Regions from separate parts of the Methylobacterium sp. B1 genome, predicted to be linked through region 2. Evidence: predicted binding sites of a transcription regulator. Region 2 holds the regulator's gene; each other region holds the start of a gene.

Region 1 (9,470 bases), on a different contig from region 2:
GCGGCCGCGTCGAGTGCGACAGCGGCCTCGCCCGGCCGGCCCACCGCGTCTTCCCGCCGGACGCCCCGCCGGCCTCAGACGGGCCCCGATCCGGGATGCGGGCCCATGCGGCGGCGGTCGTGTTCGATGGCGAAGACATGGGCGTAGAGGTTGGCGACCCAGCCCCGGCCCTCGACCGTGAGGTCGAGGAAGCGGATCGCATCCCCGATCACGGGCTCGATCTTGCCCCAGAAGAAGGACGGATAGCGCTCGGCAAGGTCGGCCGGGCTGTCGTAGCCGAGTTCCGCGTTGACGCCGATCTCGGCGAATTCGTGAAACAGCGCATTCAACTTGCGCGGATAAAGCGGGTCGCCGAGCTGCCCGATCAGGTCGGCCGCCCGCAACAGGCCCGCCTCGGTCCCGGTCTCGCGATGCGCGTCGTCTTCCGGCACCGGGAAGCGGGTCAGCTCGATCGCCCGGATGACCCGGCCCGCATCGACGAGATCGTGCGTGCCGAAGCGCTCCTGGACAGCGAGTTTCGAGCGCTCGACGTGATACGGCGCCAGCGCCGCATCGGAGGCCCCGCGGGGCAGGCACACGGTCCCGCCCCGCGCGTCGATGACGAAGGCCTGGGCCCGGTCGCCCGCGCAGACGCCGCGCACGTAACCGATGTCGTGGTAGAGGGCGGCCAGGATCATGTGCAGCCAGTCCTCCGGCGTGACACCCTCGTGCAGGAAGCGGCCGCGCAGGATGTCCTGGGCGACCAGGGTGACGAGGGCCGTATGATCGCCGTCATGGTAGAGGGCATCGCTCCCGACGATCCGCTCGATCGTCAGGCGCGCCGAGGCCTCGATGATCTCGGCATAGCGCGGCTCCCGACTGCCGAAGGTCCGCTGGTAGGTGACGGCGAGGTGCTCGCCGAGGGCATCGGCGAGCATCTTGGTTGCGTCGAACATGGTCGGGCCTCGCCGTCAGCTGCGGCCGGCGGCGACGCGCCCGGCCGGGTCGGTGCAGATCACGTGGACCGCTCCCCGCGTTGCACCAGCCGTTCTTCGAGATAGGCCGCCGCATCCGCGTAGAGTTCGTAGCGGCGGAGCAGGACCGCGCGCTTCTCGGCCGGCGTCGCCGCATCGAGCTTGCCATGAGCCTTGTCGGCGCGGGCGCGCATCTTCCTGGCGAGCTTCTCGAACGCCGCGTCGATCCGGGCGCCGACCTTCTCGCCTTCGGCCCGCGCCGGATCCAGATCGTCCGGCGCCCGCCCCGGCGGGGGCTTCGTCGCTTCTCCAGCCATGACGCGTCTCCGGTCGCGGTGCTCCGTGGCCGAAGCGTATGACGGAACGATCACGGGTGCGATACCGGATCGTCCGCCCGCGGGCCGATCGCTTCTCAGGCCTGTCACGGAAGGCTGCTCTAGCTCGGCCGTCCGACACGCAGGGGGACCCGCGATGAGGCTCGACGACAGTGCTGCCCTGGATGCCGCCCTGGAGGCGATCCGGCGCGACCTTGCCGACAGCTACGATGAGGAGGTGGAACTCGGGCTCGAGGAGGAGCGCCTCGATCGGCTCGCCGCCGACGGCGCACAGCCCGAGCGCCTGGACCGCAAGGTCTATTTCCGCGAACTGCTGCGCCTGCAGCACGAACTGGTCCGCCTCCAGGACTGGGTGCAGGATCGGAAGCTGCGTGTCGTCGTCCTCTTCGAGGGCCGCGATTCGGCCGGGAAGGGCGGCGTGATCAAGCGGATCACCCAGCGCCTCAACCCCCGCGTCTGCCGCGTGGCCGCCCTGCCGGCCCCGAGCGAGCGCGAGCGGACGCAATGGTACTTCCAGCGCTACGTCTCTCACCTGCCGGCCGGCGGGGAGATCGTGCTGTTCGACCGGTCCTGGTACAACCGCGCCGGGGTCGAGCGGGTGATGGGCTTCTGCACCGAGGCGGAGGTCGAGGAGTTCTTCCGCTCGGTGCCCGAGTTCGAGCGGATGCTGGTGCGCTCCGGCATCGTCCTCCTCAAATACTGGTTCTCGATCACCGACGCGGAACAGGAATTCCGCTTCCAGATGCGGATCCGCGATCCGCTCAAGCAGTGGAAGCTGTCGCCGATGGACGTCGAGTCGCGTCGGCGCTGGGAGGATTACACGCGGGCGAAGGAGGACATGCTGGCGCGCACCCACATCCCCGAGGCGCCCTGGCGGGTGGTCGAGGCGGTGGACAAGCGCCGGGCCCGCCTGAACTGCATCAGCCATCTGCTCGGCCAGATCCCGTACGGCAGCGTGGAGCACCCGCCGGTCCACCTGCCGGCCCGCCTGCGGCATGCGGATTACGTGCGCGGTCCGGTCCCCGCCGAGATGTACGTGCCGGACGCGTACTGAACGGGGCGCCGCGGCCCGGGGCGGGAGCCGTGATCCTGTCGTGCAGACGCCGCTATAGCGCCGCCATGGCGAAGCGCCCGATGACCCTCGACCTGTTCACGACCCTCGACATCGTCGATGACGACGTCTCGGCCGTCGTGGACGCGTATCTGGCCGATCCCACGCCCGGCTCTGTGGCGTTCGGGGACGGCTTCCGCATCGACCCTGCGGCGGCGGTGGCCTCGCATCCCTTCGCCCGGACGCTGATCGATCAGCCCTGGGCCGATACCGGACTGCGCCGGGCGGCGATCCGCGCCGCCATCCTGCTGGCGGAGCCCGAACGGGTCTGATCGAACCGGGCCGTTCGGCCCGTGACTGCCGCGCTCGGGATGTCGGGGCCCGTCGCACCGCCGGCGCGGTCGCGTCGCGGCGGCGCCCGGTCGGCCCGCTTGCGCGCGATCTGCGCCCGATCTGCGCCCGGGTCGGACCTCCTCCTAAAGCGGTATGCGCGCGGCCTTCCATCGGCGCGGCGACCCGGATCTATCCTGGGGCGATCACGGGGCGGATGGACGGCCCGCCGCCACGGTGAACGATTGGTTTACCCAATCGGCAAACTTGCACCGACCGCCCCGATCCGGATGCGATCGGCCGGCGTTCTACGGGCAGTTCCACCGGAGACGTGCTGCCATGCTGATCTTGAATCCGCTGACCGGACAAACCGTCGAGGTGCGTGTTCCCCGGCCGAAGCCGAAAGCCGCCTGAACGCGCGTCGCGTTCCGCTCCGCGGGCGGCCCCGGAGGCCTCCCGCGCTCCGCTCGCTTCCCCTGCACGTCCGCGGCATCGGCGGCGTGCCCCTCCAGACCCGCCTACGCCATGATGCCGACCGACCTCGACAGACCCGCCGAACTGACTCTCTGGCCGGGCTACGCGCCCGCCCGGGTCGCCGACTCGCGCAGCTTCCCGACGCTGCGGGCCGCCCTGGCCGCCGCGGTCGCGGCGATCGACGCCGAGGATGCCAGCCCGTGGATCATCACGGAGGACGGCGACATCCTCGCGCCGGGATGGATCCGGGCGAACTCCGCGGGGGCCCGTCCCCAATAGCCGGCCGTCAGCCCGCGATCCCGGGCGCCCTCCGGTAATCGCTCGGTGAGAGTCCGTAGCTCTCCTTGAAGCGTCGGCTGAAGTGGCTCTGGGTACTGAAGCCGCAGCTATAGGCCAGCTCGCCCACGGACAGGTGGCTGAAGCCGGGATCCGTGAGCCGCTGTGCGGCGCTCTCCAGACGCCGCCGCCAGATCCAGTCTGCGATGTTGCGGTCCTGCTCGCGGAACAGCGTCTGCAGGTGGCGCAGCGACACGCCGACCGCCGCCGCGAGCTGGGCGGGGTCGAGATTCACGTCGCCCAGATTGGCCTCGATATGGGCCAAGGCGCGCTGAAAGATGAGGATCCCCTGGATGTTCCTCGGGGGCTCGTGGGCGAGGCGCTCCGCGATGCTGGCGACCACCAGGTCGACGCCGATCGAGGCCATGCGGTTCGCCATGTCCGGGGTCATCTGACCGGCGGTGCGGGCGAGCTCCTGGAAGAAGGTCGTGACCATCGACGTGCCGACTTGGTCGGCCCCGATCGTCAGGGCCGTGAAGCGGCGCGTCGAGCCGAGCGCCCGTTCCAGGCACGCGCGCGGCATCTCGATGAACAGCGTCTGCGTGTCGCCATCCGAACCCATGACGGCCGGTCGCCGATCCATCACGACGATGTCGCCGGGATTTTGGATCGCGGTGCGATCGTCCTGCGCGCTGAACACGCGGCCCTTCAGGGTGATCGCGACGTTCAGCGTCTCGTATTTGCCGTGCCGCCGGATCGTGTCCGGGGTCGCGACGGTCGTGACGGCACTCTGCGTCACCCGCGTGATGAGCAGAGGTCCGACCTCGGCGGCCTCCAGGGAGCCGGCGAATCCGTGAGCGGCGGTGGGCGTAAGTTCGACAGGCACAATGCGATCGAAGATCGTCTCACGCCAGAAGCGGAAACTGTCTTCTGGCGCGTAATCCGCCGTCGAGAACAAAGTCCTCATTGCAACTTCTTGTATTCGGGCGCCCGCGTGCGCGCTCAGGAAAACGGTAGCACGCTTCCAGGCAAGCGCAATGGGACGGACCAACCTATGAAGGTTTTCATCCCATTCAGGAGGCCGCCCCGTGTCCCCATCGACTCCGATGAGCCCCCAATCCAATATCGAGCTGGTTGCTGGGCTCGTCGTTGCCTACGTGTCGAATAACCGGGTCCCCGTCACCGAATTGCCGGCCCTGATCGCGCAGTGCCACAGCGCGATCAGCGCGCTGGCGTATCCCGGGAGCGGGCCGGTGACGGCGGCCCCGGATCTGCAGGTGCGGCTCGACAAGCCGAGCGCGGCGCAGGTCCGCGGCTCGGTCCAGCCCGACGGCATCATGAGCTTCATCGACGGGCGCGTCTACAAGACCCTCAAGCGCCATCTGACGGCGCATGGGCTGGACCCACAGAGCTATCGCGCCCGCTTCGGCCTGCCGGGCGACTATCCGATGGTCGCGCGGGAATATGCCGAACGCCGGGCCGCGCTGGCGCGTGCGATCGCCCAGGGCGTGCCCCGCGACCGGGCCGCCTGAGCCGGCGGATCCCGACGGGCTGAGGCCGACCCACCTCGGATTCCGACGAGGAGGTTCTCCTGACCGGGCAACGGGCCGTCTTCCCGGGGCCGATGACCCACCGGGAGACCGGCGTTTCCGAAAGGCCCGGCGTCCCGCGCTTCAGGCGGCCGCATGCCGGCCGTCCGGCAGCAGATCCCGGCTGGCCTGTTCGATACGCTTGAGCCAGTCCTCGGCCGACTCCGCCCGCACGATCGCGGCCTCGGCGCGCTCGTCGGCGTCCCGGACCCGCCCGTCGGCCAGCGCCTCGACCTCGCGGACGCGCAGTGCCGCCTGGGTCTGCACCTCCTGCAGATGCGCCCGCAGCGCCTCGATTTCCTGCCGGGCCGCCTGCAGCTCCGCAGACAGGGTCTCGCAGGTGGCGGATCGCTGGCGCAGGCGCTGATCCTGCTCCTGGGCCGCGATGCTCGCGGCCGACAGCGTGTCCAGAACCTGGCTCCAGTCCGCACCCGGCCGCGACGGTGGCTCGGACGGTGGCTCGGACGGCGTCTCGGGACCCGCTCCGGAGGCCGCCACCGGGAGCGGCCCGGCGACCGCCGGATTGCCGTCGGCGGTCGACGGGGCCGGCTCCGCGCGCGCGATGCGTGCGTCGAGCTCTGCCCAGAAGGCCGCGTTCATCGCCGCCGCGATCCGGCCGGGCCCGCGCGGGTCACGAGGCCGCCCGGGTGGCGGAGGCCCGGGTCCGGGCGTCCTGTGGGCCCGCCTGCGTCACGAACTCCGCGTCGATCGTCTCGGCGATGCGTTGGAGCATGAGTTCCGCCGCTGCAGCCCGCTCTTCGGCGGCCGCGGCCCGGTCCTCGGCGGCCTGGATCAGTTTGATCGCCTGCGCATGGACCTCGTGGGTCTCCCGCTCGGCCGCCTGCACCTGGGCGCGGGCCGCATCCATGTCGGCCCGCACCTGCCGCAGGAGATCCTGGACGTGCGTCTCCTGCTCCTGCGCCCGGTCTTCGACGTCCCGGATGTACCGGGCCGCGCCCTGCACCCGCTCCAGCAGGTCCGGCCACCGCTCCACCGGCGACGGGTTCGGGTTCCGGCCCTGCGCGGTGGCGCGCTCGTCCGCGGCGAGAAGGACCAAGTTGCCGGTCCGGATCCGGGTCGTCGGCTCGCGGATGTCGCACGCGGCGGCTTCGATCGGGGTCAGCGTCTCGGCCTTGGGGTGCTTCGTCTGTTCCATCACGCGTCCTGCCGGCAGGGTGCAGCGCAAGCCTCCGATGAGGCATCGGTGTCCGTCCCACACCGATGGAAAATGGTTAACAACTCCTTAACACTCGCGCTAGGGTTGCGTTCGAGCGGCCATGATCGCCTGTCGCTGCACGCCGGACCGCCGGATCGGGCTGTCGGCTCAGGGGTAGCGGACGGGCTGCGGATCCTCCGACAGGGGGATGAATTCGGCGTCGTTCGGCACCGTGTCGAACCGGCCCTGGCGCCAATCCTCCTTGGCCTGCGCGATCCGCTCGGGGCGGGAGGAGACGAAGTTCCACCACAAGTGGCGTGGACCATCCATCGGCTCGCCGCCCAGCACCATGAACCGGGCCCCCTCCAGGGCGCGCACGCTGATGCGGTCGCCGGGCCGGAACACCAGCAGCTGGCCGGGCCCGAAGCCGTCGCCGGCGATCTCGATGGCGCCCGCCACCGTGTAGATCGCCCGCTCGTCGTAGGTCGGATCGAGGGGCAGGACGGCCCCGGCCTCGAGCGCCACGTCGGCGTAGACCATCGGGCTCGAGGTGCGCACCGGCGAACGTGCGCCGAAGGCCTCGCCCGCGATCAGCCGGACGGTCTTGCCTTCGCCGGTGAGGACCGGCAGCGCGGCGGCGTCGTAATGCTCGAAGGCGGGGGCGTTCTCCTCGTCCCGGTCGGTGAGGGCGACCCAGCTCTGGATGCCGAACAGCCGGGAGCCGGTCTGCCGCAGCGTCGGGGCCGTGCGCTCCGAATGGGTGATGCCGCGGCCCGCGGTCATCCAGTTCAGCTCGCCCGGCCGGATCGGCAACTCCGTGCCGAGGCTGTCGCGGTGCATGATCTCGCCGTCGAACAGGTAGGTGACGGTGGAGAGGCCGATATGCGGATGCGGCCGCACGTCCATGCCCTGCCCGAGCAGGAACTCGGAGGGGCCCATCTGATCGAAGAAGATGAAGGGGCCGACCATCCGGCACTCGGTGGAGGGCAGCGCCCGCCGCACCGCGAAGGAGCCGAGATCGCGCGAGCGGGGCACGATCAGGGTCCGGATCGCGTCGCAGCTGAAATGGTCGCCCGGGATCGGATCCTCGGCACTGTGCCAGCTCATCGCCTTGCTCCTTCGCGCGGGGAGGGAGGAGCGCCATCGGCTGCTGCGCGGCGCCCCGGATGGCGGAGCCGACATCGTTCGGGATCGGCCGGCCATCCGCAGGCATCCTGGACCGGGACCGCCCGAGTTGAAACAGAAACGATCGAAACGCATCGTTTCCGATTTCCGCCCTCAGGGTCCCGGCCGCGCGCCGCTGGTTACCAGACCGTCGGCTTCGGGTTGCGCTCGTCAAAGCCCTTCTGGTGCCAGTACGGATAGATCGGCGTCTCGTGGCTCGCCGCGTCGAGGCGGGCGACCTGCTCGGCGGTCAGGGTCCAGCCGAGAGCGCCGAGATTCTGCTTCAGCTGTTCCTCGGTGCGGGCGCCGACCACGATGTTGCACACGGTCGGCCGGGTCAGCAGCCAGTTGAGCGCCACCTGCGCCACCGTCTTGCCGGTCTCGGCCGCCACGGCGTCGAGGGCGTCGACCACGCCGAACAGGTATTCGTCGGAGACAGGCGGCCCACCCTCGGCGCCACCGGCGGCGATGCGGCCGCTCTGGTTGGCCTGTCCGCGGCGAATCTTGCCGGTGAGGCGGCCCCAGCCGAGCGGGCTCCAGACCATCAGGCCGACACCCTGGTCGATCCCGAGGGGCATCAACTCCCACTCGTAGTGCCGGCCGATCAGCGAATAGTAGCCCTGGTAGGCGACGTAGCGGGCGAGGCCGTGGCGCTCCGAGGTCGCGAGCGCCTTCATGAGCTGCCAGCCGGAAAAATTCGAGGCGCCGATGTAGCCGATCTTGCCCGCGCGGGTGAGGTCGTCCAGCGCCCGCAGGGTCTCGTCCACGGGGGTGAGCGCATCGAACCCGTGCATGAAGTAGACGTCGATATGGTCGGTGCCGAGCCGCTTCAGGCTGGCCTCGCAGGCGCGGACCAGATGGTAGCGCGAGGAGCCCACCTGGTTCAGGTCGTCGTTGAACCGGAAGGTCGCCTTGGTGGAGATCAGCGCCCGGTCGCGCTTGCCCTTGAGGGCCTGACCCAGGATCTCCTCGGAGGCGCCGCCCGAGTAGATGTCGGCCGTGTCGAAGAAGTTGACCCCGGAATCGAGGCAGAGATCGACCATGCGGGTCGCCTCCGCGACGTCCGTCTGGCCCCAGCGCTGGAAGAATTCGTTCGTGCCGCCGAAGGTGCCGGTGCCGAAGCTGAGCACCGGCACGGTAAGGCCGGAGCGTCCGAACTGCCTGTAGTCCATCGGATCCTCATCGCGATCGCGGGCGCCGCATGTCGGCGCGCCTGCCGGTCTAACGCGGTCGCCGCCCCGGCTTTCCCGGCGGCGGGCATGCCACGACGAGGGCCGTGCGCGTCAGCGCCGCGACTCGACGACCGGCGCCCCCTCGCAGCGCTGGCCGGCGGCCGCGCCGGTGCGCCGGTCGGGCGGCAGGGCGTCCGGGGATCCGGCCTTCTCGGGCAGGATCGCGACATTTGCCGTCATCCCTGCCGCCAGCACGATCGGGCACGGCACGTCGTCGAGGTCGATCCGAATCGGCACCCTTTGCGCCAGCCGGACCCAGGTGAAGATCGGGTTGACCGTCGGCAGCCCCTGAACGCCCGGGGCGGCGTCGGCGACGCTGATGCCGCGGCCGAGGCCGGTCACCCGGCCTTGGATCGGACGGTCCGGCCACGCCATCAGCGACACCCGCGCGGCGTCACCCTCGCCGATGCGCGGCAACTGAGTCTCCTCGAAGTAGCCTTCGATCCAGAAGCTGTCGCCGTTGACCAGCGTCAGCGCCGGCTGCCCCGTGGCGGCGAACCCGCCCTCCTGCAGCAGCAGGTTGGTGACCCAGCCGTTCACGGTGGCCCGCAGGGTCGTGCGCTCCAGGTTGAGCCGCGCCTGCGCCAGCGCGCCCTCCGCCTGGACCACGTTGGCCTGGGCGGCCTGCGCCTGACCGCTGGTCGTCTGCTTCTGCTGCGGGGTGGTGGCGAGATCGTCGAGTTCGGCGGTGCGCTGCGCGATCCCCGCGAGGTAGCCGGCCTGTGCCCGGGCGCTGGCGAGGGCGCCCTCCGCCTGGGTCACGGCATTCCTGAACGTGCCGGGATCGATCGTGAACAGCACGTCGCCCTTGCGGACGAACTGGTTGTCCCGGACGCGGACCGCCACCACCGTCCCGGAGACCTCGGGAGCCACCTGCACGGTGTAGACGCGCACGCGCCCGTCCCGGGTC
Region 2 (11,077 bases):
ATCGCGGTCTACCTCACCCAGCTCTGCCCGGGCTGGGCCCGCAAGCCGGTCGCCATGACGATCGAGCTGCTCGCCGCCGTGCCCAGCATCATCTACGGCATGTGGGGCCTGTTCGTGTTCGCGCCGCTCTTCGCGCGCTACATCCAGATCCCGGTCTCGAACCTCGTCGAGGGCATGCCGATCGTCGGCACGCTGTTCTACGCCCGGGTGCCCTCGGGCGTCGGCGTCTTCACCGCCGGGATCATCCTGGCGATCATGATCGTGCCGTTCATCGCCTCGATCGCCCGCGACATGCTCGACCAGATCCCGACCGTGCTGCGCGAGAGCGCCTACGGCATCGGCTGCACCACCTGGGAGGTGGTGCGCCACGTGCTGGTGCCGCAGGCCTCGGTCTCGATCATCGGGGCGATCATGCTCGGCCTCGGCCGGGCGCTGGGCGAGACGATGGCGGTGACCTTCGTGGTCGGCAACGCCAACCGCCTCTCGGCCTCGATCTTCGATCCGAGCTCGACCATCGCGTCGCGCATCGCCAACGAGTTCAACGAAGCCGACGGCCTCCAGCTCAACGCCCTGATGGCTCTGGGCTGCATCCTGTTCGTGATCACCTTCGTGGTTCTCATCATCGCCCGGCTGCTGACGCGCCGCGTCCAGGCCGCCTGAGGAGCACGCGCGATGGACGCCTCCCCCACGATGACCGCGGCGCCCCGGCGCCGCTCCGGCCGGGTCCGTCAGGGCCGGCGCATCGCCGACCGCACGCTGCGGGTTGCCTGCACCGGGGCGACGCTGGTGGGTGCCCTGGTCCTGGGCTCGATCCTGGTGATGCTGATCGTCCAGGGCGTGCGCGGCTTCACGCCGACCCTGTTCACCAACCCGACGCCGGGCCCCGGATCCGAGGGCGGCGGCATCGCCAACGCCATTCTGGGCAGCCTCGTCCTGACCGGGATCGGCATCGTGATCGCGACGCCGGTCGGCGTCATGGCCGGGACCTTCCTGGCCGAGTACGGGCGCGGCTCGAAGCTCGCGGCCCTGATCCGCTTCCTCAACGACATCCTGCTCTCGGCGCCGTCGATCCTGATCGGCCTGTTCGTCTACACCCTGATGGTGCGGCCGATGGGCACCTATTCGGGCTGGGCCGGCGGCGTCGCGCTCGCGATCATCGCCGTTCCGGTGATCGTCCGCACCACCGAGGACATGCTGCGGCTCGTCCCCGGAACCCTGCGGGAGGCCGGCGCGGCGCTCGGGGCGCCGCCCTCGACGGTGATCATCAACGTCACGTGGCGGGCGGCCTCGGCTGGCATCGTCACCGGGATCATCCTGGCCCTGGCGCGCATCGCCGGCGAGACGGCGCCATTGCTGTTCACCGCCCTCAACAACAATTCCTGGTTCTCGGCCAACCTGATGGGTGGCGTCGCGAACCTGCCGGTGATGATCTACCAGTTCGCCCTCTCGCCCTATCCGAACTGGCAGGGCCTCGCCTGGGCCGGCGCGCTTCTGATCACCGCCACCATCCTGGTGCTGTCGATCATTGCCCGCCTTGTGATCAAGCCGCAGACCTCGCGCTGAGACCCTTCGAGGACACGACGATGAACGCCGCCTCCGCGATCCCCACGGTCGAGCTGAACCGCAACCGCGCCGACGAGGGCGGTCCCGTGCGGATCGCCGTGAAGCGCCTGAACTTCTACTACGGCAGCTTCCACGGGTTGAAGGACGTCAACCTCAACTTTCACGACCGGCAGGTCACGGCGCTGATCGGGCCCTCGGGCTGCGGCAAGTCCACCCTGCTGCGCTGCTTCAACCGGATCTACAGCCTCTATCCGGAGCAGCGGGCCGAGGGCGAGATCCTCCTGGACGGCGAGAACATCCTCAGCCCCTCCATCGACCTGAACGAGCTGCGCTCGCGCATCGGCATGGTGTTCCAGAAGCCGACGCCGTTCCCGATGTCGATCTATGACAACGTCGCCTTCGGCCTGCGCCTCTACGAGAAGCTGCCGAAATCCGAACTCGACGGCCGGATCGAGGCCTCCCTGCGCAAGGCCGCCCTCTGGGACGAGGTGAAGGACAAGCTCAAGCAGCAGGGCACGGGCCTGTCGGGCGGCCAGCAGCAGCGCCTGTGCATCGCCCGCACGGTGGCGCAGCGCCCGGAGGTGATCCTGTTCGACGAGCCGACCTCGGCCCTCGACCCGATCTCCACCGGCCGCATCGAGGAGCTGATCGAGCAGTTGCGCGACGAGTTCACCATCGTGATCGTCACCCACAACATGCAGCAGGCGGCGCGCATCTCGCAGTTCACCGCCTTCATGTATCTGGGCCAGCTGATCGAGTTCGGTCCGACCAACCGGATGTTCATGAACCCGACGGAACGCCGCACCCAGGACTACATCACCGGCCGGTTCGGCTAGTCTGCCTGGACGCTCCGGTCTCGGGGAAGGCCGTCCGGTCGCCGCATCCGCGGAGGGCCGGCGGGTCCCCGAGGGCCTCCCCGGAGCGCCGCCCCCGGGACCCATCGAAGGATTCGCCATGCCCGGCCATATCGTCACCTCCTACGACACCGACCTGGAGAACCTGCGTCGCTCGATCTCGGAGATGGGCGGCGTGGCCGAGAAGATGACCGCGGAGGCGACGGACGCCCTCGTGCGCCGGGACGACACGCTCGCCCAGGCGGTGATCGTCGCCGACAAGCGCCTCGACGCCCTGCAGCGGGACATCGAGGAGCGCGCCGTGCTGTTGATCGCCCGGCGTCAGCCCCTGGCGATCGATCTGCGTGAGACGATCTCGGCGATCCGCGTCTCCGGCGACCTCGAGCGGATCGGCGACCTCGCCAAGAACGTCGCCAAGCGGGTGGTGGCGATCTCCGATCAGGCGCCGGCCCAGAAGATCGTTCTCGGCGTGCGCCACATGAGCGACCTCGCGGAGGGCCAGCTCAAGGACGTTCTCGACGCCTATGCGAGCCGCGACGTCCAGGCAGCCCACGATGTCTGGGAGCGGGACGGCGAGATCGACGCCCTGTACAATTCGCTGTTCCGCGAGCTCCTGACCTACATGATGGAGGATCCGCGCAACATCTCGTTCTGCACGCATCTTCTGTTCTGCGCCAAGAACGTCGAGCGGATCGGCGACCACACAACCAACATCGCCGAGACGATCCATTATCTCGCCACGGGCGAGGCCCTGGCGGGCGACCGGCCGAAGAACGATGCGTCGAACTATGCGACCGTGGACGGGGTGCCGGCTCCGTAAGCGGGCCGCCCCCGGTCCAGGCGTCGGCCTGCGCGCGCTCCTGTGGGGCGCCGCCGGAGAATCGGAGCGTGCGGGTTGAGGCTGAGCGGCGCCTCCTGCACCCTCTGCCTGCCCGCCAACTCCAAGGAGAGTCGGCGCGCCTGCAGGCCGTATGGCGCCGCTTCGTGAACGGATCTTCGAACGTGAGCATGCAAGTCCTGATCGTCGAGGACGAGGAGGCGCTGACCACGCTGCTGCGCTACAATCTGGAAGCCGAGGGCTTTCTGGTGGATTCCGCGGCTCGGGGCGACGACGCGGAGCTGCTCCTGGCGGAGCGGATCCCCGATCTCGTCCTGCTCGACTGGATGCTGCCCGGCCTGTCGGGCATCGAGCTGTGCCGGCGGATCCGGGCGCGCCGGGAGACCGAGCGGCTGCCCGTGATCATGCTCACTGCCCGGGGCGAGGAGGGCGACCGGATCCGCGGTCTCGGGACGGGCGCCGACGACTACATCGTCAAGCCGTTCTCCGTCCCGGAACTGCTTGCCCGGATCCGCGCGCTGCTCCGCCGGGCCAAGCCCGCCCATGTCTCGGACCGGCTGGCGGCGGGCGACCTCGAACTCGACCGCACCGGCCATCGCGTCCGCCGCGGCGGCGAGGAGCTGCATCTCGGCCCCACAGAGTTCCGTCTGCTGGAATTCCTGATGCTGGCGCCGGGCCGTGTCTTCTCCCGCGAGCAGCTCCTCGACGGGGTCTGGGGACACGACGTCTACATCGACGAGCGCACGGTCGACGTCCATGTCGGGCGGCTGCGCAAGGCACTGAACGGCCCGCGCCAAGCCGACCCGATCCGTACGGTCCGCGGCTCGGGCTACGCCTTCGACGAGACGTTCTCGCTCGACGCTTGAGAGGGGCGCGAAGCGTTCCGGGACAAAGGGTTCCGGGCCGGAGGCCGGTCGGCCGCGCCGCCCGCCCGCGTGCAGCGAAGGGAGCCAGGGACGTTCGAGGCCGGCGGATGCTGCGAGGCCCGGCGGCCCCCCGGGCCTCGCGCAGATTCAGCGGGTCAGCGCCGCGCTCCGGCCGGACGCGACCGGCACGGCGTCGAGCGCCGCCAGAACCGTCCCCTCGGTGAGGATCTGCGGAAGCACCTGAGGCGCTCCGGTTCCGGTATAGAGGAGGTAGAGCGGCACGCCGCTGCGCCCGTGCTTCTCCAGCAGACGGGTGATCTCGGGATTCTGGTTGGTCCAGTCGCCCTTCATGTAGGTCACGCCGCGCTCGGCCATCGCGGCCCGCACGGCCTTGGTGTTGAGCGAGGTCGCCTCGTTCACCGCGCAGGTGATGCACCACGCGGCGGTCATGTCCACGAAGACGGGGCGGTGCGCGTCCACCAGGGCGTCGAGACGCGCTTGAGTGAAGGGCTCGACCCCGTCGGCGGCGGCCTGCGCCGACGGCGCGGTGCGGTCCCGCGGAAGGGTCACGGCGAGGGCCGACACGGCGATTAGCGCGAGGGCCGCAGCGAACCGCGCGACCCGGCCCGCCCCGGGCGCGGCGGCGCGGCCGTGTTCCCAGGCCCAGGCGGCGAAGCCCACCAGGACGAGGCCGATCAGCGCCGCCAGCAGCCCACGCGGATCGACCTGCTGCGCCAGAACCCAGATCAGCCAGGCCACGGTGGCGTAGACCGGGAAGGCCAGGACCTGTTTGAGGGTCTCCATCCAGGCGCCCGGCCGCGGCAGCGCCCGCAGGGCCGGCGGCCAGAGGGTCAGCACCAGGAAGGGCAGGGCGAGGCCGAGGCCGAGGCTCGCGAAGACGGCGAGCGCGACACCGGCACTCTGCGTCAGCGCGAAGCCCACCGCCGAGCCCATGAACGGCGCCGTGCAGGGGGTCGCCACCAGGGTCGCCAGCACACCCGTGAAGAACGAGCCGCTCAGGCCGGCACGCCGGGTCAGGCCGTCTCCGAGGCCGGCGAGCCGGCCGCCGACATGGACCACTCCGGACAGGCTCAGGCCCATAGCGAACAGCAGATAGGCGAGGGCTGCGACCATGGCGGGCGATTGCAGCTGGAAGCCCCAGCCGATCGCGGCCCCACCGCCCTTCAGGGCGATCAGCAGGGATGCGAGGCCGAGGAAGCTCGCCAGCACGCCGGCCGTGTAGGCGAGGCCGTGCAGCCGCAGCCGCGCCGGGCCCTCGCCGGCATGCCGCACGAGGCTCAGCACCTTGATGGACAGCACCGGGAAGACGCAGGGCATCAGGTTTAGGATCAGGCCGCCCAAAAAGGCGAAGGCCGCGGCGGTCGCGAGGGTCAGCGCGTCGAACTCGGCGGCGGCGGGCGGGGCTCCGGCCGGATTCGGCGCGCTCGACGCGGCCGCGACGGCAGGAAGCACCGGCTCGTCACCATACGCGAAGGCGAGGCGGCGGGTGCCGTCCGTACCGACCTCGTCGATCGTCAGGACGCCGGGCAGGGCGGCGGGCAAAGGATCGGTCGGGCTGCTGCGCGCGATGGTCAGATGCAGACCGGTCTCGTCGACGGTCATCACCTGCGCGGCGGCGTTGTCGATCGCCGTCTCGGCATAGGGGAAATAGGCGGCGTTCCGGATGGATTCGGGTTTCAGGCCGGTCGCGGCGAAATCGAGCTGCAGCGTGTCGCCCTGGCTCGACAGGCGCAGGGGCCAGAGCGCCGGCGCGGGCAGGGCAGCCCGGGCGCGCGCGAACAGCGCGGCGTTGGCCGGGTCCGGCTCGGCCTTGCCCACCGGCAGGGTGAGGGCGAGATCGGCCGAACCGGGGACGCACTCGGTCTCGCAGACGAGATAGGTCAGCTTCGCCTGAATCTGAACGGGATTGGCCGGGTCGAGGCTCGGCGGCGGCGTCACGGGCACGAGGAGCGTGACTTCACCCTCGTAGCCGTAATTCATGAGGGTCGCGATCGGGATGCGCTCCGGCGCCGGCCACCGGATCGCGCTGGCGTTGAAGCCGGCCGGCAGGGTCCAGGTCACCTCCGGAGGCAGTCCGGAATCGCCCGGGTTGCGCCAGTAGACGTGCCAGCCGGGCTTGATCTGCATCCGCACCGCCAGCGTGAACGGCTGTGCGCCGGCGACCGCGGCGGGCTCGGCCACGAGGCTCGCCCGCACGAGGTCGGCCGGCGTGCGGAAGCCCTGCGGGACCCCTTGGGCTGCGGCGGCCGAGAGGCTCGCGGCGAAGGCCAGGATCAGAATGGCGAGGCGGCGGATCATGCTGTCCCTTCGCGCGCAGGGCCGGCGCGGTTTCACGCACGGTATATCCGGGCCAGCGCGGTCGTTTCGATGGCGGTGGGTCTTACCACGGGCCGTGCCCGGGATCCCACGCCGATCGCTCAGTCCGCGAGCGGCACGGTCGCACGCTCCAGCCAGTCGCGCGTCCCGGCATCGACCCGGGGCGCCAGGGTCTCGCGCACCCGGGCGTGATAGGCATCGATCCAGGCGCGCTCTTCCGGTTCGAGCAGGTCCGGCTGGATCAGCCGCCGATCATAGGGGGCGAGCGTCAGGGTCTCGAAGCCCAACATCGGGCGCTCGCCGCCCGCGATCGTGCGGGGCTCGACCAGCACGAGGTTCTCGATCCGGATTCCGTAGGCGCCGCGGGCGTAATAGCCCGGCTCGTTCGACAGGATCATGCCGGGCTCCAGCGCCACCGTGCCGGTCTTGGCGATCCGCTGCGGTCCCTCGTGCACCGACAGGAAGGCGCCAACGCCGTGGCCGGTGCCGTGATCGAAGTCGAGCCCCGCCTGCCAGAGCGGCGCCCGGGCGAAGGCGTCGATCTGGGCGCCGGTCGTGCCGACAGGAAACACCGCCCGGGCAATCGCGACGTGGCCCTTCAGCACCCGGGTGTAACGGTCGCGCATCTCGGCGCTCGGCGTGCCCACCGCGACCGTGCGGGTGATGTCGGTGGTGCCGTCCGGATACTGCGCACCGGAATCGATCAGGAACAACTCGCCGGTCCGGACCGTCCGGTCGGTGGCGCGGCTCACCCGGTAATGGACGATCGCGCCGTTCGGCCCGGATCCCGAGATCGTCGGGAACGAGACCTCGCGCAGATCGCCGCCCGCCGCGCGGAAATCCTCAAGGGCCTCGACGGCGGCGATCTCGGTGAGGCCTCCGGCCACGGCCGCACCGTCGAGCCAGGCAAGAAACCGCACGACACTCGCCCCGTCGCGGACATGGGCGGCACGCGCACCGGCGATCTCGGCGGCGTTCTTGACCGCCTTCATGCCGGTGATCGGATCCTTGCCGACATCGGCAGTGCCGCCGGCAGCCTCGATCTTTTCCTTCAGGGCGACGGCGCCGGTCGCCGCGTCGAGGCGGACACGCACGCCGGCGAGGGATCCCAGCCCGTCGTCCAGTTCCGCCCGGGGCAGGATCTCGGCGATCGGGGCCAGCACCGCGCGCAGTGCCGGATCGACCTCGGGCGAGACCAGGAACAGCCGCGCCAACCCCTCGCGCGGCAGGATGGCGTAGCCGAGGGCCAGGGGCGTGTGACCGACATCGGAGCCGCGCAGGTTGAAGCACCAGGCGAGATTGTGCGGATCCGAGATAATCAGCGCATCGCAGCCGCCCTCGGCGAGGGCCGCCCGGATCCGGGCGATTTTGTCGGTGCAGGCCTCGCCGCACAGGGCATCCGGATGGAGCACCACCGGCCCGGCGGGGGGCCTCGGGCGGCCCGCCCAGACGGCGTCGACGAGGTTCGGCACGGCCCGCACGGTGCCGCCGGCCCGGGTGGCGGCCCGCTCCAGGCGTGCGAGACCGTCGGGTGTATGCAGCCAGGGATCGTAGCCCAGAACCTGATCCCTCTTGAGGTTGACGCCGATCCAGGCTTCCGGCGTCGACTCGGCCAGCGGCACCACCGTGAGGATGCCGGTATCGACCTGTTCGGGCGCCTGCAGGGTGTAGCGGCCGTCGACGACCAGCGCCGCGGATTCCATCAGGATCACGGCCGTCCCCGCAGAGCCGGTGAAGCCGGTGAGCCAAGCCAGCCGTTCGGCGTCGGCCGGAACGTATTCGGACTGGTGCTCGTCCGCCCGGGGCACGACGAAACCGTCGATCCCGTGCTCGCGGAGAGCGGCCCGCAAGGCCTCGATCCGCTCGGCGCCCTTCCGGTGGCTCGGGTCGTCGAAACTCTGGAAGCGCTGACGCGGCTGGGGCGGACGGGGCTCAGTCATGAGGCGAGCCTAGCGCCCGCCGCTCCCACGCCGCAACACCCCGTCCTCAGAGGAGGCGCCCGGGTGCGGTGCCTAAAAGATCGCTAACAATCTTATCACGCCGCCGGATTTGGCCTATTCCTCAGACATGCCACGCCGCGTCTACTACCGGATCAGCGACAGACCCGATGGCCGCTTCGACGCCATCGTGACGATCGAACCCGACACGGTGGTTCGCCGGGACGGATTCGATTCGCTCGCCGAACTCGAGGAATGGGTGGACGGTCTGCGCGTGCTGATGGCGGCGCTCGGCGCTCCCGTGTCGCGGGCAGACGGGGCGGAAACAGCAGCCGAAACCGCCCCCACGTCGGATGGTTCGACGCCGTCGGGCCGGCTCCGCACCGCGCGCTGATCAGCGCTTCGTGACCGGCAGATCCGGCATGCGCTCGATGGGCGCGCCGTCATAACCTTCGAACCACGCAAGGCGTGCGGGCGAATTCGCCGGATAGGGGCAGGCGTCCTTGGGACGGCCCTGGGCTCGGGCGCGGGCGCCCTCGGCGATGGGGTCCGCGGGCGGATCATGGAGCGACGTCTGGCTCATGGCCAATCAACGCGCCGGCGCGCCGCCGGTTCGGGGCGCCTCAGGGCCGTGGGCGGCGGGCGGCGCCGCCGCGCATCAGGACCAGGGCGACCCAGCCCTCGATCATGCCACGGCGGACGAGGGAGAAGCCCTGGAGGCGGTAGGCCGAGAGGACGCCGGGCACGTCGCGCGCGATCAGGCCGGACAGGACCAGAACGCCCTCGGAGGCGACCACGCGCGTCAGCGTCGGCGCGAGGAGCCGCAGGGGCCGGGCCAGAATGTTGGCGAAGACGAGATCGAAATGGCGCGGCCGGTCGGCGAGGCGGTGGCGCACCCCCGGCCCCTCGTAGAGCTTGAGATAGGGCCCGAGCCCGTTGGCCCGGGCGTTCTCGCGGGCCGTGCGCACGGCCTCCGCGTCGAGGTCGCCGGCCACGACGGGTTGCCGCAGGGCCTTGGCGGCCGCGAAGGCGAGGATCCCGGTTCCCGTACCGACATCGAGGACATGGGCCGGGCGCCGGCGCTTCAGCTCCGAGACCAGCGCGCGCAGACAGCCCAGGGTGGTCCCATGGTGGCCGGTACCGAAGGCGAGGGCCGCCTCGATCTCGATGGGCAGATCGTTGCCCCGCACGGCGTCGCGGTCATGCGAGCCGTGGACGAGGAAGCGTCCCGCCCGGACCGGCTTCAGCCCCTCGAGCGACGCGCGAACCCAATCCTGCTGCTCGATGGTGCGAAACTCGGCCGCATCCGCCGCATCGCCGATGACGGGCCGGATCAGGTCCCGGACGTAATCCTCGTCGGGCGTGTCGGCGAAATAGGCTTCGAGGCGCCACGTGCGGCCGTCCTCGTCCTCGAAGGCGGCGACGGCCGTGTCCATGGGATCGAACATCTCACCCAGGAGGTCGGTCATCGCCCGGGCCGACCGTTCATCGGTCAGCAGGCGCAGGACGTGAGACGGGCGGTGGGGCGGCAGGCCTTCGAGCATGATGCCGGGCTGTAACGCCGGGGCGCGCCGCAGCCCAGGGGCTGGCGCGAAAAAATACGGTCCCCGCCGGCGCAGGGAGGCCCGGGAGACGCGGCCGACGCGCGGCCGACGCGCGGTCCCGCCCTTTGTTGCCGGACAGACACAAGGGTCAATACTTGTGATCTCAGCGATCTAAATCAGTGTCCAGGGGCATCGCGCGTGCTTAAACAATCTCGGCTTCCCCAAGGCCAGACCCTCGACTCAGGCGCGCCGCACTTCGTGGAGCGGCGCGCCGGTTTTGACAGACGATCGTGCTGCCATGACATCGCCTCTCCTTATCAGCGTCGCCTTCGCGGTTGTGACCACGGCCGCGGCCACGCTGTGGGCGCTGCTGGTTGCGGACGGCATGAGCGGCGCGCCGGAGAGTCAGCCGGTGGAAGGCCGCGACATCCGGACCTGGTGAGCCCCGCCTTTCGATTCGTGCGCGCGACTGCCCAGGGATGCGGCACGATGGTCGCGCGTTAATCACATGATCCACCGGGGCCGTGGAACCAGCCGCTTCGGGCGGCGTTTTTGCCGGCTTTTTACGTGAATCACGATTGAGCAGGGTGCGTACAGCGTGACCAAGTCCCGGCGTTCCGGCCCGCGTGGGCCCGTGGTCGTCACCGGCACGGCCGTGCAGTCCCGACCGCGTGAGCGGATCTTCGGGGGCCCCGCACCGGACGGGCCCCTCCCGGGCCACCTCCTGGTTCTGCTGAGCCGCCTGCACCGCGCCGAGGCCGAGCCCAAGGACCGCCGCGACGCCAATCTGGGGTGATCCGACGAGGGCGTCCTTCCCGGCGCGACCGCCGGCCTTGGCCGGCGGTCGCGGCGTCCCTATGATCCCCGTCGTTCCCCGCCGGATATAGCGGGTCGCGACCGGGGAGACCCCATCCATGCGCCTGACCCGACGGATCCTGGCCACGCTGGCCCTCGCAACGCTGGCGCTCGCCCCCGGGGATCGCGCGGCGCGGGCGGAGGAGCCCGTCGTGGTGTTCGCGGCCGCCAGCCTCAAGAACGCCCTCGACGACGCTTCAGCCGCCTGGACCAGGGCGACGGGCAAGACCGCGCGGGTCTCCTATGCGGGCTCGAACGCCCTCGCCAAGCAGATCGAGGCGGG
Region 3 (11,077 bases), on a different contig from region 2:
GGTCGCGCAGGCCCTCGACATCAAGCGTGCCAGCTGGGCGACGCGGGTCGCACTCGGCAATTCCCGGCGCCGTATGAAAACCTCGGTGGCCGCCAAGGCGTTTTGGTCGCAGGAAGAGATCATCGCGGCGGCCGAGGAACGGGGACGCCTGATGGCGGACTGGGGTAAAGTCGTCGACCTGTTTCCGGAAGACGTCCCGGTCGCCCTGCGTGCCGCCTTCCAGAAGGCGCAGGCCAGCAACTTCGAGGGCGAGTCGGCGCGGCGGCGCGTCGCGATCACGGACGCGCTCAGCCGGGGCAGGGCGCCCGGCATCGAGGCCGATGCGTTGCGCGCGCGCGACATCGCCGACGGGAGGGCGCTTCTCGATCTGGCCCACGCGGGTCTCGACGCGATGATCGACCGGGCCCAGCTCCTCGCCGCCGAGTCGCAGCGCGCGCTTTTCGGGGCCGTGCTGTTCCTGACCGCAGCGGTCCTGCTGGCGGTCGGCGGTATCGTCATCGTGTTCCGTTGGGTGCTCCGGCCGTTGCGGGCCATGACCCAGGCCATGCAGGCGCTCGCGGGAGGAGACGCCGACGTGCCGATCCCGGCCCGAGAGCGGCGGGACGAGATCGGCGCGATGGCGGCGGCCGTGCAGGTCTTCCGGGACAACCTCGTCCGCACCCGCGCCTTGGAGGCCGAGGCGGCTGAGGCGGCGCTGGCCGCGGAGGCGCAGCGTCGGAGCATGACGCTCACGATGGCGCAGGGTTTCGAGTCGGCGGTGGCCGGCATCGTCGGTCAGGTCTCCGCCGCCGCGGCCGAATTGCAGACCACGGCCTGGCAGATGACCACGACCGCCCAACAGACTGCCAGCCAGTCCGATACCGTGGCCGCCGCCGCCGAGGAGGCGTCCACCGGCGTCAGAACCGTGGCCGCCGCCGTGGAGGAACTCGGCACCTCCGTCCAAGAGATTGCGCGCCAGGTCCAGGGCTCGTCCGAACTGGCACGGGCCGCCGTCGGCGAGGCCGACCGGACCGCCGTGCTGGTGGCCGCGCTGAACACGGCGGCCGCCCGGGTCGACGCGGTGGTCGAGCTGATCGCCGGCATCGCCGCGCAGACGAATCTGCTGGCGCTCAACGCCACCATCGAGGCGGCGCGGGCCGGCGAGGCGGGGCGGGGCTTCGCGGTGGTCGCCACCGAGGTGAAGGACCTCGCAGCCCAGACAGGCCGCGCCACCGAGGAGATCGGGCGGCAGATCTGCGAGATCCAGACCGTCACCGGTCAGGCGGTGGAGGCGATCGGGACGATCACGGGCCGGATCGGGGAGATCAGTGCGGTGGCCGCCGCGATCGCGGCGGCGGTGGAGCAGCAGGGGGTGGCCACGCAGGAGATTGTCCGCAACATCACGCAGGTCTCTAAGGGGACGCAGGAGGTGACCGGCACCATCGCCGGGGTTGCGCAGGCGGCCGACCAGACGGGGCGCGCGGCCGACCACGTCCTGACGGCCGCGACCGCGCTCACGCGTCAGTCGGAGCAGCTCGCCGTCGAGGTCGGTCGCTTCCTGGCCGGCGTCCGGGCTGCGTGACCCCTGGGGGCCGGGATCAGTCGAAGGCCCGGGTGAAGCTGAGCCGGTGATGCGGGCTGCGGCCGAGTTGCGTCAGGCCGGCGCGGTGGACGGCCGTGCCGTAGCCGACGTTGCGCTCCCAGCCGTAGCCGGGATGGCGCTGAGCCAGGCGCCGCATCAGCCGGTCGCGGAACACCTTGGCGACGATCGATGCGGCGGCGATCTGCGGCACCAGCCGGTCGCCGCCGACCACGGCGCGACCCGGAAGGCCCGGCAGGGCGTCGCGCCCGTCGACGAGCACGGGCGCGGCGAGGCCGAGCCGGGCGACCGCCCGCGCCATCGCGTCGAGGGTTGCGCCGCGGATGTTGATCTGGTCGACCAGCGCCCGGGAGCCCGCCGCCACCGCGACCCGGGCATGGGTGTGGATCATGGGGGCCAGACGTTCCCGGGCCGGCTCCGGGACGCGCTTGCTGTCGTCGAGGGCGCCCAGCAGGTCGGCGGGGATCGCCGCCGGATCGAACCAGACCGCGGCGACCACGACCGGCCCACAGAGTGCGCCGCGACCGACCTCGTCGCAGCCGATCACCGCCGGGTAGGCTGCGGCCCGATTCGGATCGAAGGGCGCCCGGCCCGCCATCGGCTTGGTCGGCGACGTGGCGGCGACCGACTTGCCGACCGACTTAACAGTCGACTTGGCAGGCGATTTGGCGATGGGCGGGGCGGACGGCTTGGCGGGCGGCATGACGCCGTCCTGCCATCCCGCGCGGGCGCCGTCACGGGTCAGGCGGCGTCCCGGGTGCCGCGCGCGCCGCCATGCGCCTCGATGATATTGCCGAAGAACTGCCGCGCGCTCACGTCCCAGCCGCAGCGCAGGGCCTCGGCCCGGCACTCGGCCCGCGACAGCCGCAGGGCCGCCAGCGCGGCAGCCCGGAGATCCTGATCGAGAACCCCGACGCGACGGCCGCCGACCACGTCGTTGGGGCCCGGCACCGGGAAGGCCGCCACCGGAAGGCCGCTGGCCAGGGCCTCGAGGAGCACGATGCCGAACGTGTCGGTGAGGCTCGGGAACACGAAGACGTCGCAGGCGGCGTAGACCGCCGCGAGATCCGCGCCGGTGCGGGTGCCGAGGAAGCGCGCCCCCGGCGCGAGACCCTGCAGCCGCGCGCGGTCCGGCCCGTCGCCCACCACGACCTTGGTGCCGGGCAGGTCGAGGGCGAGGAAGGCGGCGACGTTCTTCTCCACCGCCAGCCGCCCGACATAGAGGAACAGCGGCCCGGGCAGGTCCGCGAGTTCCGCCGGCACGGGCGTCCCCGGTCCGGCGGGCCGGAACCGTTCCGTGTCTACGCCCCGGGTCCAGCGCATCAGCCGGCCGAATCCCCGCGCCGCCAGTTCACCCTGGAGCGAGGCGGTGCTGACCATCGTTCCCCGCGCCGCGCCGTGGAACCGGCGCAGATAGGCGTAGGACCACGCTTCCGGCACCGGCGCGCGGGCCGCGAGATATTCCGGGAAGCGGGTGTGGTAGCTCGTCGTGAACGGCAGGTTGTGCGCCAGGCAATGGCGCCGCACGGCCAACCCCACGGGCCCCTCCGTGGCGATATGCACGTGGGTCGGCCGTTCCGCCGTCCAGCGCGCCGCCACCCGCTCCCGGCTGGCATAGGCGAGGCGGATCTCGGGATAGCCCGGGAGCGGCAGCGACCGGAAATCCGCCACGGAGAGCAGGGCCGTCGCGAAGCCGTGTTCCGGGGCGCGGCGGACCATCTGCTCCAGGGAGCGGACGACGCCGTTCACCTGGGGATGCCACGCGTCGCTGGCGATCAGAAGCTTCACGGCGGTGCCCTCAAGCCACCGCGCGCCGGCCCGCCAGGGGTTGCGGCACGGCCTCGGCCGCCTGCGCCCGCAGGAGGCTCGGATAGTGCAGAACCTCGATCCGGCCGTCGTAATGCTCCACGAGACCGGTGCAGGATTCCACCCAGTCGCCGGTGTTGAGGTAGCGCAGGTCGCCGATCGGCCGGTCCGCAGCATGGTGGATGTGGCCGCAGATCACCCCGTCGGCACCCTGGCGGCGCGCCTCCTCGGCCAGGATCGTCTCGAAGCGGCCGATGAAGCTCACGGCGTTCTTCACGCGCAGCTTCGCCCAGGCGGAGAGCGACCAGTAGGACAGGCCGAGGCGCCGCCGCACCTTGTTGATCAGGGTGTTGAGGGACAGGGCCAGGGTGTAGGCGCCGTCGCCGAGATGGGCGAGCCAGCGCGAGTGCCGCACGACCATGTCGAACTGGTCGCCGTGGATCACGAGGTAGCGCTTGCCGTCCGCCGCCTCGTGGATCGCGGTTTCGGCCAGCTCGATGCCGCCGAAGCTCGTGCCCACATAGTCGCGCAGGAACTCGTCGTGGTTCCCGGGCAGGTAGACGATCCGCGCGCCCTTGCGGACCTTGCGCAGGAGCTTCTGCACCACGTCGTTGTGCTCCTGCGGCCAGTACCAGCCCGAGCGCAACTGCCACCCGTCCACGATGTCGCCGACGAGATAGATCGTGTCGGCGTCGTAATCCTTCAGGAACGACAGGAGCAGGCCGGCTTGGCAGCCGCGCGTTCCGAGATGCAGGTCGGACAGGAACAGCGTCCGCACGCGGACCGGCATCTCCTCAACCTCGGCCACGGCAACCCTCTCCCGGCGGCTGAACGGTGCCGGGATCCAGAGCGCGATCCCATCTCAGTTTGATGACGCGGAGTCCCGGCGGGGCCACCCGTCCGCGTTGCGGCGCCGCAAAGCATCTCAACCGGACCTCGGCTTCGTTGCGCCGCACAAAAAATTTTTTTGCCAAGTTCTGGAAGTTTTTCCGGTTTTCCTTTCGAGCTTCGCCCGCTCATAATACCAGGAACCGGCGGCTCGGCACGAGTTCGGCCGGACCTTGACAGGAAGGCGGCGAGGACGGCCCTGAGGCCGTTGGACGGGACGGCATTTCGGAGGCGACCGGCGCGCGGGGGCGTGCCGCGACGCGAGCGGCGTGAGGCCGCCTGCCGCTCCGCGGAGGCCCCCCGATCACGGCAGAGGATGGCGTTCGAGGGGGCGCGGCGCGAGCCGCTTTCGACGGCGCCGGACCGACTCCCTGAGGACGCTTGGACAACCCGGCGCGGGTTCACGCCCGCGCACAATGGATTTTTCGGAGGAAACATCATGGCCGCAACCCGGCGCCCCGGTCGCAACCACCTCTTCATTCCCGGCCCCACGAACATCCCGGAGCGCGTCCTGCGCGCCATGCATGTGCCGTCGGAGGATCACCGCTCGCCGAGCTTCCCCGAGCTGGTGAGGCCGCTGCTCCAGGACTCCAAGATGGTGTTCGGCTCGACCGCCGGGACGGTCATCCTGTTCCCGTCCTCGGGCACCGGCATCTGGGAATCGGCCCTGTCCAACACCCTCTGCCGCGGCGACACGGTGCTGACCTCGCGCTACGGCCAGTTCAGCCACCTCTGGGTCGACATGGCCCAGCGCCTCGGCCTCGACGTGGTCGTCCAGGAGGAGGAGTGGGGCACCGGCGCCGATCCGCAGAAGATCGAGGAGGCCCTGCGCGCCGACAAGGACCATAAGATCAAGGCCGTCATGGTCGTCCACAACGAGACCGCCACGGGCGTCACCAGCGACATCGGCGCGGTGCGCAAGGCGATCGACGCCGCCGGCCACCCGGCCCTGCTGTTCGTGGACGGCATCTCGTCGATCGGCTCGCTGCCGTTCTACATGGACGACTGGAAGGTCGACTGCGCCATCGCGGGCTCGCAGAAGGGCTTCATGCTGCCGGCCGGCCTCGGCCTGATCTGCATCAGCCCGAAGGCGCTCAAGATCGCCGAGGGCGGCACCGGCCGCAACGACCGGCTCGGCCATGCCTACTTCGCCTGGAAGGACCAGTTGGCCGCCAACGCCACCGGCTACTTCCCCTACACCCCCGTCCTGCCGCTGCTCTACGGCCTGCGCGAGGCCCTGGCGATCGTGAAGGAGGAGGGGCTGGAGAACGTCTACCACCGCCATCACGTGCTCGCCGAGGCGACCCGTCAGGCCGTGGCGGCCTGGGGCCTCAAGCCCTGCGCCAAGGAGCCGAAGTGGAACTCCGACACGGTCACGGCGATCGTGGTGCCGGAGGGCGCCGACGCCGCCAAGGTGATCATCCACGCCTACGAGCGCTACAACCTGTCGCTCGGGGCCGGCCTCTCGAAAGTCGCCGGCAAGGTGTTCCGCATCGGCCACCTGGGCGACCTGAACGAGCTCTCGCTGCTGGGCGCCATCGCGGGCGCCGAGATGGCCATGATCGATTGCGGCATCAAGGTCACGCCGGGCTCGGGCGTCGCCGCCGCCTCCAGCTATCTGCGCGAGAATCCGCTGCATAAGGCGTAATCGGCGCACGCGATCGGGGCGGGGCCGGGTTGCCGGGCTCGCCCCGACGCGCAAGTAAGAACAAGACTATCGAGGAAACTGCCCGTCGTACGAGAGGGGTCCTATGACCAAGAAGATCGTGTTCCTGGATCGTGAATCCCTCGATGCCAGGGTCCGACCGTTCAACTTCCCGCACGAATACGTCGAGCACGACTCGACCTGGACGCCGGAAGAGATCGTCTCCCGCCTCCAGGGGGCGGAGATCGCGCTGATCAACAAGGTCCCGATGCGGGCCGAGACGCTGAAGCAGCTCCCCGACCTGAAGCTGATCGCCGTCGCCGCCACCGGCACCGACGTGGTCGACAAGGCCGCGGCCAAGGCGCAGGGCATCACCGTCGTCAACATCCGCAACTACGCCTTCAACACCGTGCCGGAGCATGTGGTCGGGCTGATGTTCGCCCTGCGCCGGGCGATCGTGCCCTACGCGAACTCGGTGAAGCGGGGCGACTGGGCGAAGTCCAAGCAGTTCTGCTACTTCGACTACCCGATCTACGACATCGCCGGCTCGACGCTGGGCATCGTCGGCTACGGGGCGCTCGGCAAGTCGATCGCCAAGCGCGCCGAGGCGCTCGGCATGACGGTCATCGCCTACGACGTGTTCCCGCAGGACGGGCTGGTCGATTTCGAGACGATCCTGACACAGTCCGACGTGATCACGCTGCACGTGCCGCTGACCCCCGAGACCAAGGGCATGATCGGCGCGGCCGAGTTCAAGAAGATGAAGAAGAGCGCCATCCTCATCAACACGGCCCGCGGCGGGCTCGTGGACGAGGCGGCCCTGCTCGAAGCGCTCAAGGACGGCACCATCGCGGGCGCCGGGTTCGACGTGGTGGCGCAGGAGCCGCCCAAGGACGGCAACATCCTGTGCGAGGCCGACCTGCCGAACCTGATCGTCACGCCGCACGTCGCCTGGGCGAGCAAGGAGGCGATGCAGATCCTGGCCGACCAGCTCGTCGACAACGTCGAGGCGTTCGTGGCGGGCAAGCCGCAGAACGTGGTCGAGTAGGCACGACAGGCCCCCTCTCCCGTGCGGGAGAGGGTTGGGGTGAGGGAGGAGAACTCTCCGGATGAGGCACGCCCCTCACCCTGTCCCTCTCCCGCACGGGAGAGGGGGCCCGCGCCTCGCCCGCTATGCCATCTGAAAGCTCGGGCGCACGATGACGCGGATGGGTCGCGCGCTGCGACCGCCCTTTGAAAACAAGACGATAGCGCCGCAGGGCGCGACAGAAAGGTCTGAATCGTGACGAAGAAGCTGCTGTTCCTGTTCGACACCGATGCCGTGCCGAACGTGTTCGACACGGTCGTCGGCTACGACGGCGGCGCCGACCACATCGCCGGCTACGGCGGCGTAACCCCCGACAATGTCGGCGCTCTGGTCGACGGCACGATCTACACCCGTGGCGGTTCCGAGAAGAAGTCGACGGCGATCTTCGTCGGCGGCGGCAGCATGGCGGCCGGCGAGGAGCTGTTCACCGCGGTCAAGAAGCGGTTCTTCGGCCCGTTCCGCGTCTCGGTCATGCTCGATTCCAACGGCTCCAACACCACGGCCGCCGCGGGCGTCGCGCTGGTGGCGAAGGCCGCAGGCTCGCTCCAGGGCAAGAAGGCCGTCGTGCTGGCCGGCACCGGCCCGGTCGGCATGCGCTCGGCCGCGCTGCTCGCCGGCGAGGGCGCCGAGGTCACCATCGCGGGCCGCGCCCTCGACAAGACCCAGGCTGCCGCGGACCAGATCAACAAGCGCTTCAAGGTCAACGTGAAGGCCGCCGCCACCCCCGACGAGGCGTCCCGCGTGGCCCTCGTGAAGGGCACGAACCTCGTGTTCACGGCCGGCGCCATCGGCGTCGAGCTGCTGCCCGAATCCGCCTGGGCGCAGGAATCGTCCATCGAGTTCGTCGCCGACTACAACGCCCAGCCCCCGACGGGCATCGGCGGCATCGACGTGATGGACAAGGGCAAGGAGCGCAACGGCAAGCAGGCCTTCGGCGCGCTGGGCATCGGCGGGTTGAAGCTCAAGCTGCACCGGGCCTGCGTGGGCCAGCTCTTCGAGAGCACCGACAAGGTGCTCGACGCCGAGGAGATTTATTCGCTCGCCAAGTCGATGGCCTGACGGGAGGGACGCCCATGTCGGACACGCAGCAGGCGCCGGAAAACGCGTCCATCCAGACCTTCCTGACGGAACTCGCCAGCGCCGCCCCGACCCCCGGCGGTGGCGGCGCGGCGGCGATCTCCGGCGCCATGGGCGCGGCTCTGGTGTCGATGGTCTGCAACCTCACCATCGGCAAGAAGAAGTATGTCGAGGTCGAGGCCGAGCTGAAGGAAGTCCTGGCCAAGTCCGAGGGACTGCGGGTTGTGCTCACCGGCATGATCGGGGAGGACGTCCAGGCCTTCGACGCCGTGATGGGGGCCTACGGCCTGCCCAAGGCCACCGACGACGAGAAGGCGGCCCGCGCGGAGAAAATCCAGGCGGCCCTCAAGACGGCCTGCGACGTGCCGCTCGCCTGCTGCCGGGCGTGCCGCGCGGTGATCGACCTCGCGGCGATCACCGCCGACAAGGGCAACCTCAACGTCGTGTCAGATGCCGGCGTGGCCGTGCTCTCCGCCTATGCCGGACTGCGCAGCGCAGCGCTCAACGTCTACGTGAACGCGAAGGGTCTCGAGGACCGGGACTTCGCCGACGAGCGGCTGAAGGAACTCGAAGACCTTCTGGCCGGGGCCGGAGCCTTGACCGAGAAGGTCTACGAGGTGGTGAAGACCAAAGTGAACTGACGCCCGCGGCGCTTGATCCTGGCGCCGGCAAACCATCGACAGTCGAGGCCGGGTGCATCATGCCCCGGCCTCGTTGTTTTTGAGTATGCCGCAGCGCAGCATCGAATACGATCCGTGCTGCGACCGCGAAAAAGTCGTCGTCAAGCCCGAGATCAAAAAATTTGACGGGCTTATTCCTTCGACTCAACTAAAGTGAAGGGCATCAACGGCGGCAACGAACCGCGGAGGAGGCGCCGAATGGACGTCCACGAGTATCAGGCCAAGGAGCTGCTTGCGAGCTTCGGCGTGGCCGTCCCGAAGGGCGCGATCGCGTTCAGCCCGGATCAGGCGGTCTACGCGGCTACGGAATTGGGCGGATCCTTCTGGGCCGTGAAGGCGCAGATCCACGCGGGTGCCCGCGGAAAGGCCGGCGGCATCAAGCTCTGCCGGACCTATAACGAGGTCCGCGACGCCGCCAAGGATCTCCTCGGCAAGCGCCTCGTCACCCACCAGACCGGCCCCGAGGGTAAGCCGGTCCAGCGGGTCTACGTCGAGACCGCCGACCCGTTCGAGCGTGAGCTCTACCTCGGCTACGTGCTGGACCGGAAGGCCGAGCGCGTGCGCGTCATCGCCAGCCAGCGCGGTGGCATGGACATCGAGGAGATCGCCGCGAACGAGCCCGACGCCCTGATCCAGGTGGTGGTCGAGCCGGCGGTGGGCCTGCAGCAGTTCCAGGCCCGGGAGATCGCCTTCCAGCTCGGTCTCAACATCAAGCAGGTCTCGGCCGCGGTGAAGACGATCATGAACGCCTATCGGGCGTTCCGCGACTGCGACGGCACGATGCTGGAGATCAATCCGCTGGTCGTCACCAAGGACGACCGGGTGCTCGCGCTCGATGCCAAGATGTCCTTCGACGACAACGCGATGTTCCGCCGGCCGGGCATCGCCGACATGCACGACCCCTCGCAGGGCGATCCCCGCGAGGCGCAGGCCGCCGAGCACAACCTCAGCTACATCGGCCTCGAGGGCGAGATCGGCTGCATCGTCAACGGCGCCGGGCTGGCCATGGCCACCATGGACATGATCAAGCACGCGGGCGGCGAGCCGGCGAACTTCCTGGATGTCGGCGGCGGCGCCTCGCCCGAGCGGGTGGCCACGGCCTTCCGGCTGGTCCTGTCGGACCGCAACGTGAAGGCGATCCTCGTCAACATCTTCGCCGGCATCAACCGCTGCGACTGGGTCGCCGAGGGTGTCGTCCAGGCGGCGCGCGAAGTGAAGATCGACGTGCCGCTGGTGGTCCGGCTCGCCGGTACGAATGTGGAGGCGGGCAAGAAGATCCTGGCCGAGAGCGGCCTCGACCTGATCACCGCCGACACCCTGTCGGAGGCGGCCAAGAAGGCGGTCGACGCCTGCGCCACCGCCAAGACGCAGCACTGAAGGGGAGACCGCGCCATGAGCATCCTCATCGACGAGACCACCCCGATCATCGTCCAGGGCATCACGGGCGACAAGGGCACCTTCCACGCCAAGGAGATGCTGGATTACGGCACGAACGTCGTCGGCGGCGTCACCCCGGGCAAGGGCGGCCGCACCCATCTCGGCCTGCCAGTGTTCAACACCGTCAAGGAGGCGGTGGCGGCGACCGGCGCCACCACGTCCATCACCTTCGTGGCGCCCCCCTTCGCGGCCGACGCCATCATGGAGGCGGCCGATGCCGGCCTGCGGCTGGTCTGCTCGATCACGGACGGCATCCCGGCCCAGGACATGATGCGGGTGAAGCGCTACCTGATGCGCTATCCGCGGGATCGCCGCACGATGGTGGTCGGCCCGAACTGTGCCGGCATCATCTCCCCCGGCAAGGCGATGCTCGGCATCATGCCCGGTCACATCTATCTCCCGGGCAATGTCGGGGTGATCTCCCGCTCGGGGACGCTCGGCTACGAGGCGGCCTCGCAGCTCAAGGAGCTCGGGCTCGGCATCTCCACCTCGGTGGGGATCGGCGGCGATCCGATCAACGGCTCGTCCTTCCTCGACCACCTCGCCCTGTTCGAGACCGATCCGGACACCGACGCGGTGCTGATGATCGGCGAGATCGGCGGGCCGCAGGAGGCCGAGGCGTCGGCCTGGATCCGCGAGAACATGTCGAAGCCGGTGATCGGCTTCGTGGCGGGGCTCACGGCGCCGAAGGGCCGCCGCATGGGCCATGCGGGGGCGATCATCTCGGCTGCTGGCGACAGCGCCGCCGAGAAGGCCGAGATCATGCGCTCCTACGGCCTCACCGTGGCGCCCGATCCGGGTTCCTTCGGCCAGACGGTGGCCGACGTGCTGGCCCGGGCGGCGTAGCCGCAGCCAGCCTGCCGCACAGTCTCAGAATG

Evidence for each region. The regulator PhoB, encoded in region 2, activates phosphate uptake and scavenging genes when phosphate is short. The targets are predictions, from matches to a motif close to TGTCATNNANCTGTCAT.
Region 1: a site for PhoB is predicted at 1,309-1,325, ahead of ppk2 (polyphosphate kinase 2). Genes of this name have one in related genera too.
Region 3: a site for PhoB is predicted at 4,245-4,261, ahead of I53_RS24700 (UDP-2,3-diacylglucosamine diphosphatase). Genes of this name have one in related genera too.

What each region holds. Positions count from the first base shown of each region.
Region 1 is NZ_BACT01001066.1:1,227-10,696, reverse strand. It holds gene I53_RS29690 (hypothetical protein) at 75-935, opposite strand; gene I53_RS29685 (hypothetical protein) at 995-1,270, opposite strand; gene ppk2 (polyphosphate kinase 2) at 1,425-2,342, shown strand; gene I53_RS29675 (hypothetical protein) at 2,408-2,671, shown strand; gene I53_RS29670 (hypothetical protein) at 3,195-3,422, shown strand; gene I53_RS29665 (helix-turn-helix domain-containing protein) at 3,430-4,386, opposite strand; gene I53_RS29660 (MucR family transcriptional regulator) at 4,508-4,951, shown strand; gene I53_RS29655 (hypothetical protein) at 5,093-5,608, opposite strand; gene I53_RS29650 (hypothetical protein) at 5,640-6,164, opposite strand; gene I53_RS29645 (pirin family protein) at 6,333-7,271, opposite strand; gene I53_RS29640 (aldo/keto reductase) at 7,469-8,500, opposite strand; gene I53_RS29635 (HlyD family secretion protein) at 8,612-9,470, opposite strand, start outside.
Region 2 is NZ_BACT01000022.1:5,169-16,245, reverse strand. It holds gene pstC (phosphate ABC transporter permease subunit PstC) at 1-660, shown strand, start outside; gene pstA (phosphate ABC transporter permease PstA) at 673-1,563, shown strand; gene pstB (phosphate ABC transporter ATP-binding protein PstB) at 1,584-2,399, shown strand; gene phoU (phosphate signaling complex protein PhoU) at 2,518-3,237, shown strand; gene phoB (phosphate regulon transcriptional regulator PhoB) at 3,426-4,121, shown strand; gene I53_RS00675 (protein-disulfide reductase DsbD domain-containing protein) at 4,269-6,440, opposite strand; gene I53_RS00670 (aminopeptidase P family protein) at 6,560-8,398, opposite strand; gene I53_RS00665 (hypothetical protein) at 8,526-8,789, shown strand; gene I53_RS00660 (Rmf/CrpP family protein) at 8,790-8,978, opposite strand; gene I53_RS00655 (50S ribosomal protein L11 methyltransferase) at 9,019-9,939, opposite strand; gene I53_RS33585 (hypothetical protein) at 10,238-10,381, shown strand; gene I53_RS00650 (hypothetical protein) at 10,538-10,735, shown strand; gene modA (molybdate ABC transporter substrate-binding protein) at 10,854-11,077, shown strand, end outside.
Region 3 is NZ_BACT01000860.1:2,783-13,859, reverse strand. It holds gene I53_RS24715 (methyl-accepting chemotaxis protein) at 1-1,561, shown strand, start outside; gene I53_RS24710 (ribonuclease HII) at 1,578-2,282, opposite strand; gene I53_RS24705 (glycosyltransferase family 1 protein) at 2,321-3,367, opposite strand; gene I53_RS24700 (UDP-2,3-diacylglucosamine diphosphatase) at 3,378-4,175, opposite strand; gene I53_RS24695 (aminotransferase class V-fold PLP-dependent enzyme) at 4,713-5,921, shown strand; gene I53_RS24690 (D-2-hydroxyacid dehydrogenase) at 6,025-6,966, shown strand; gene I53_RS24685 (NADP-dependent methylenetetrahydromethanopterin/methylenetetrahydrofolate dehydrogenase) at 7,201-8,064, shown strand; gene fchA (methenyltetrahydrofolate cyclohydrolase) at 8,079-8,723, shown strand; gene I53_RS24675 (malate--CoA ligase subunit beta) at 8,961-10,139, shown strand; gene sucD (succinate--CoA ligase subunit alpha) at 10,155-11,045, shown strand.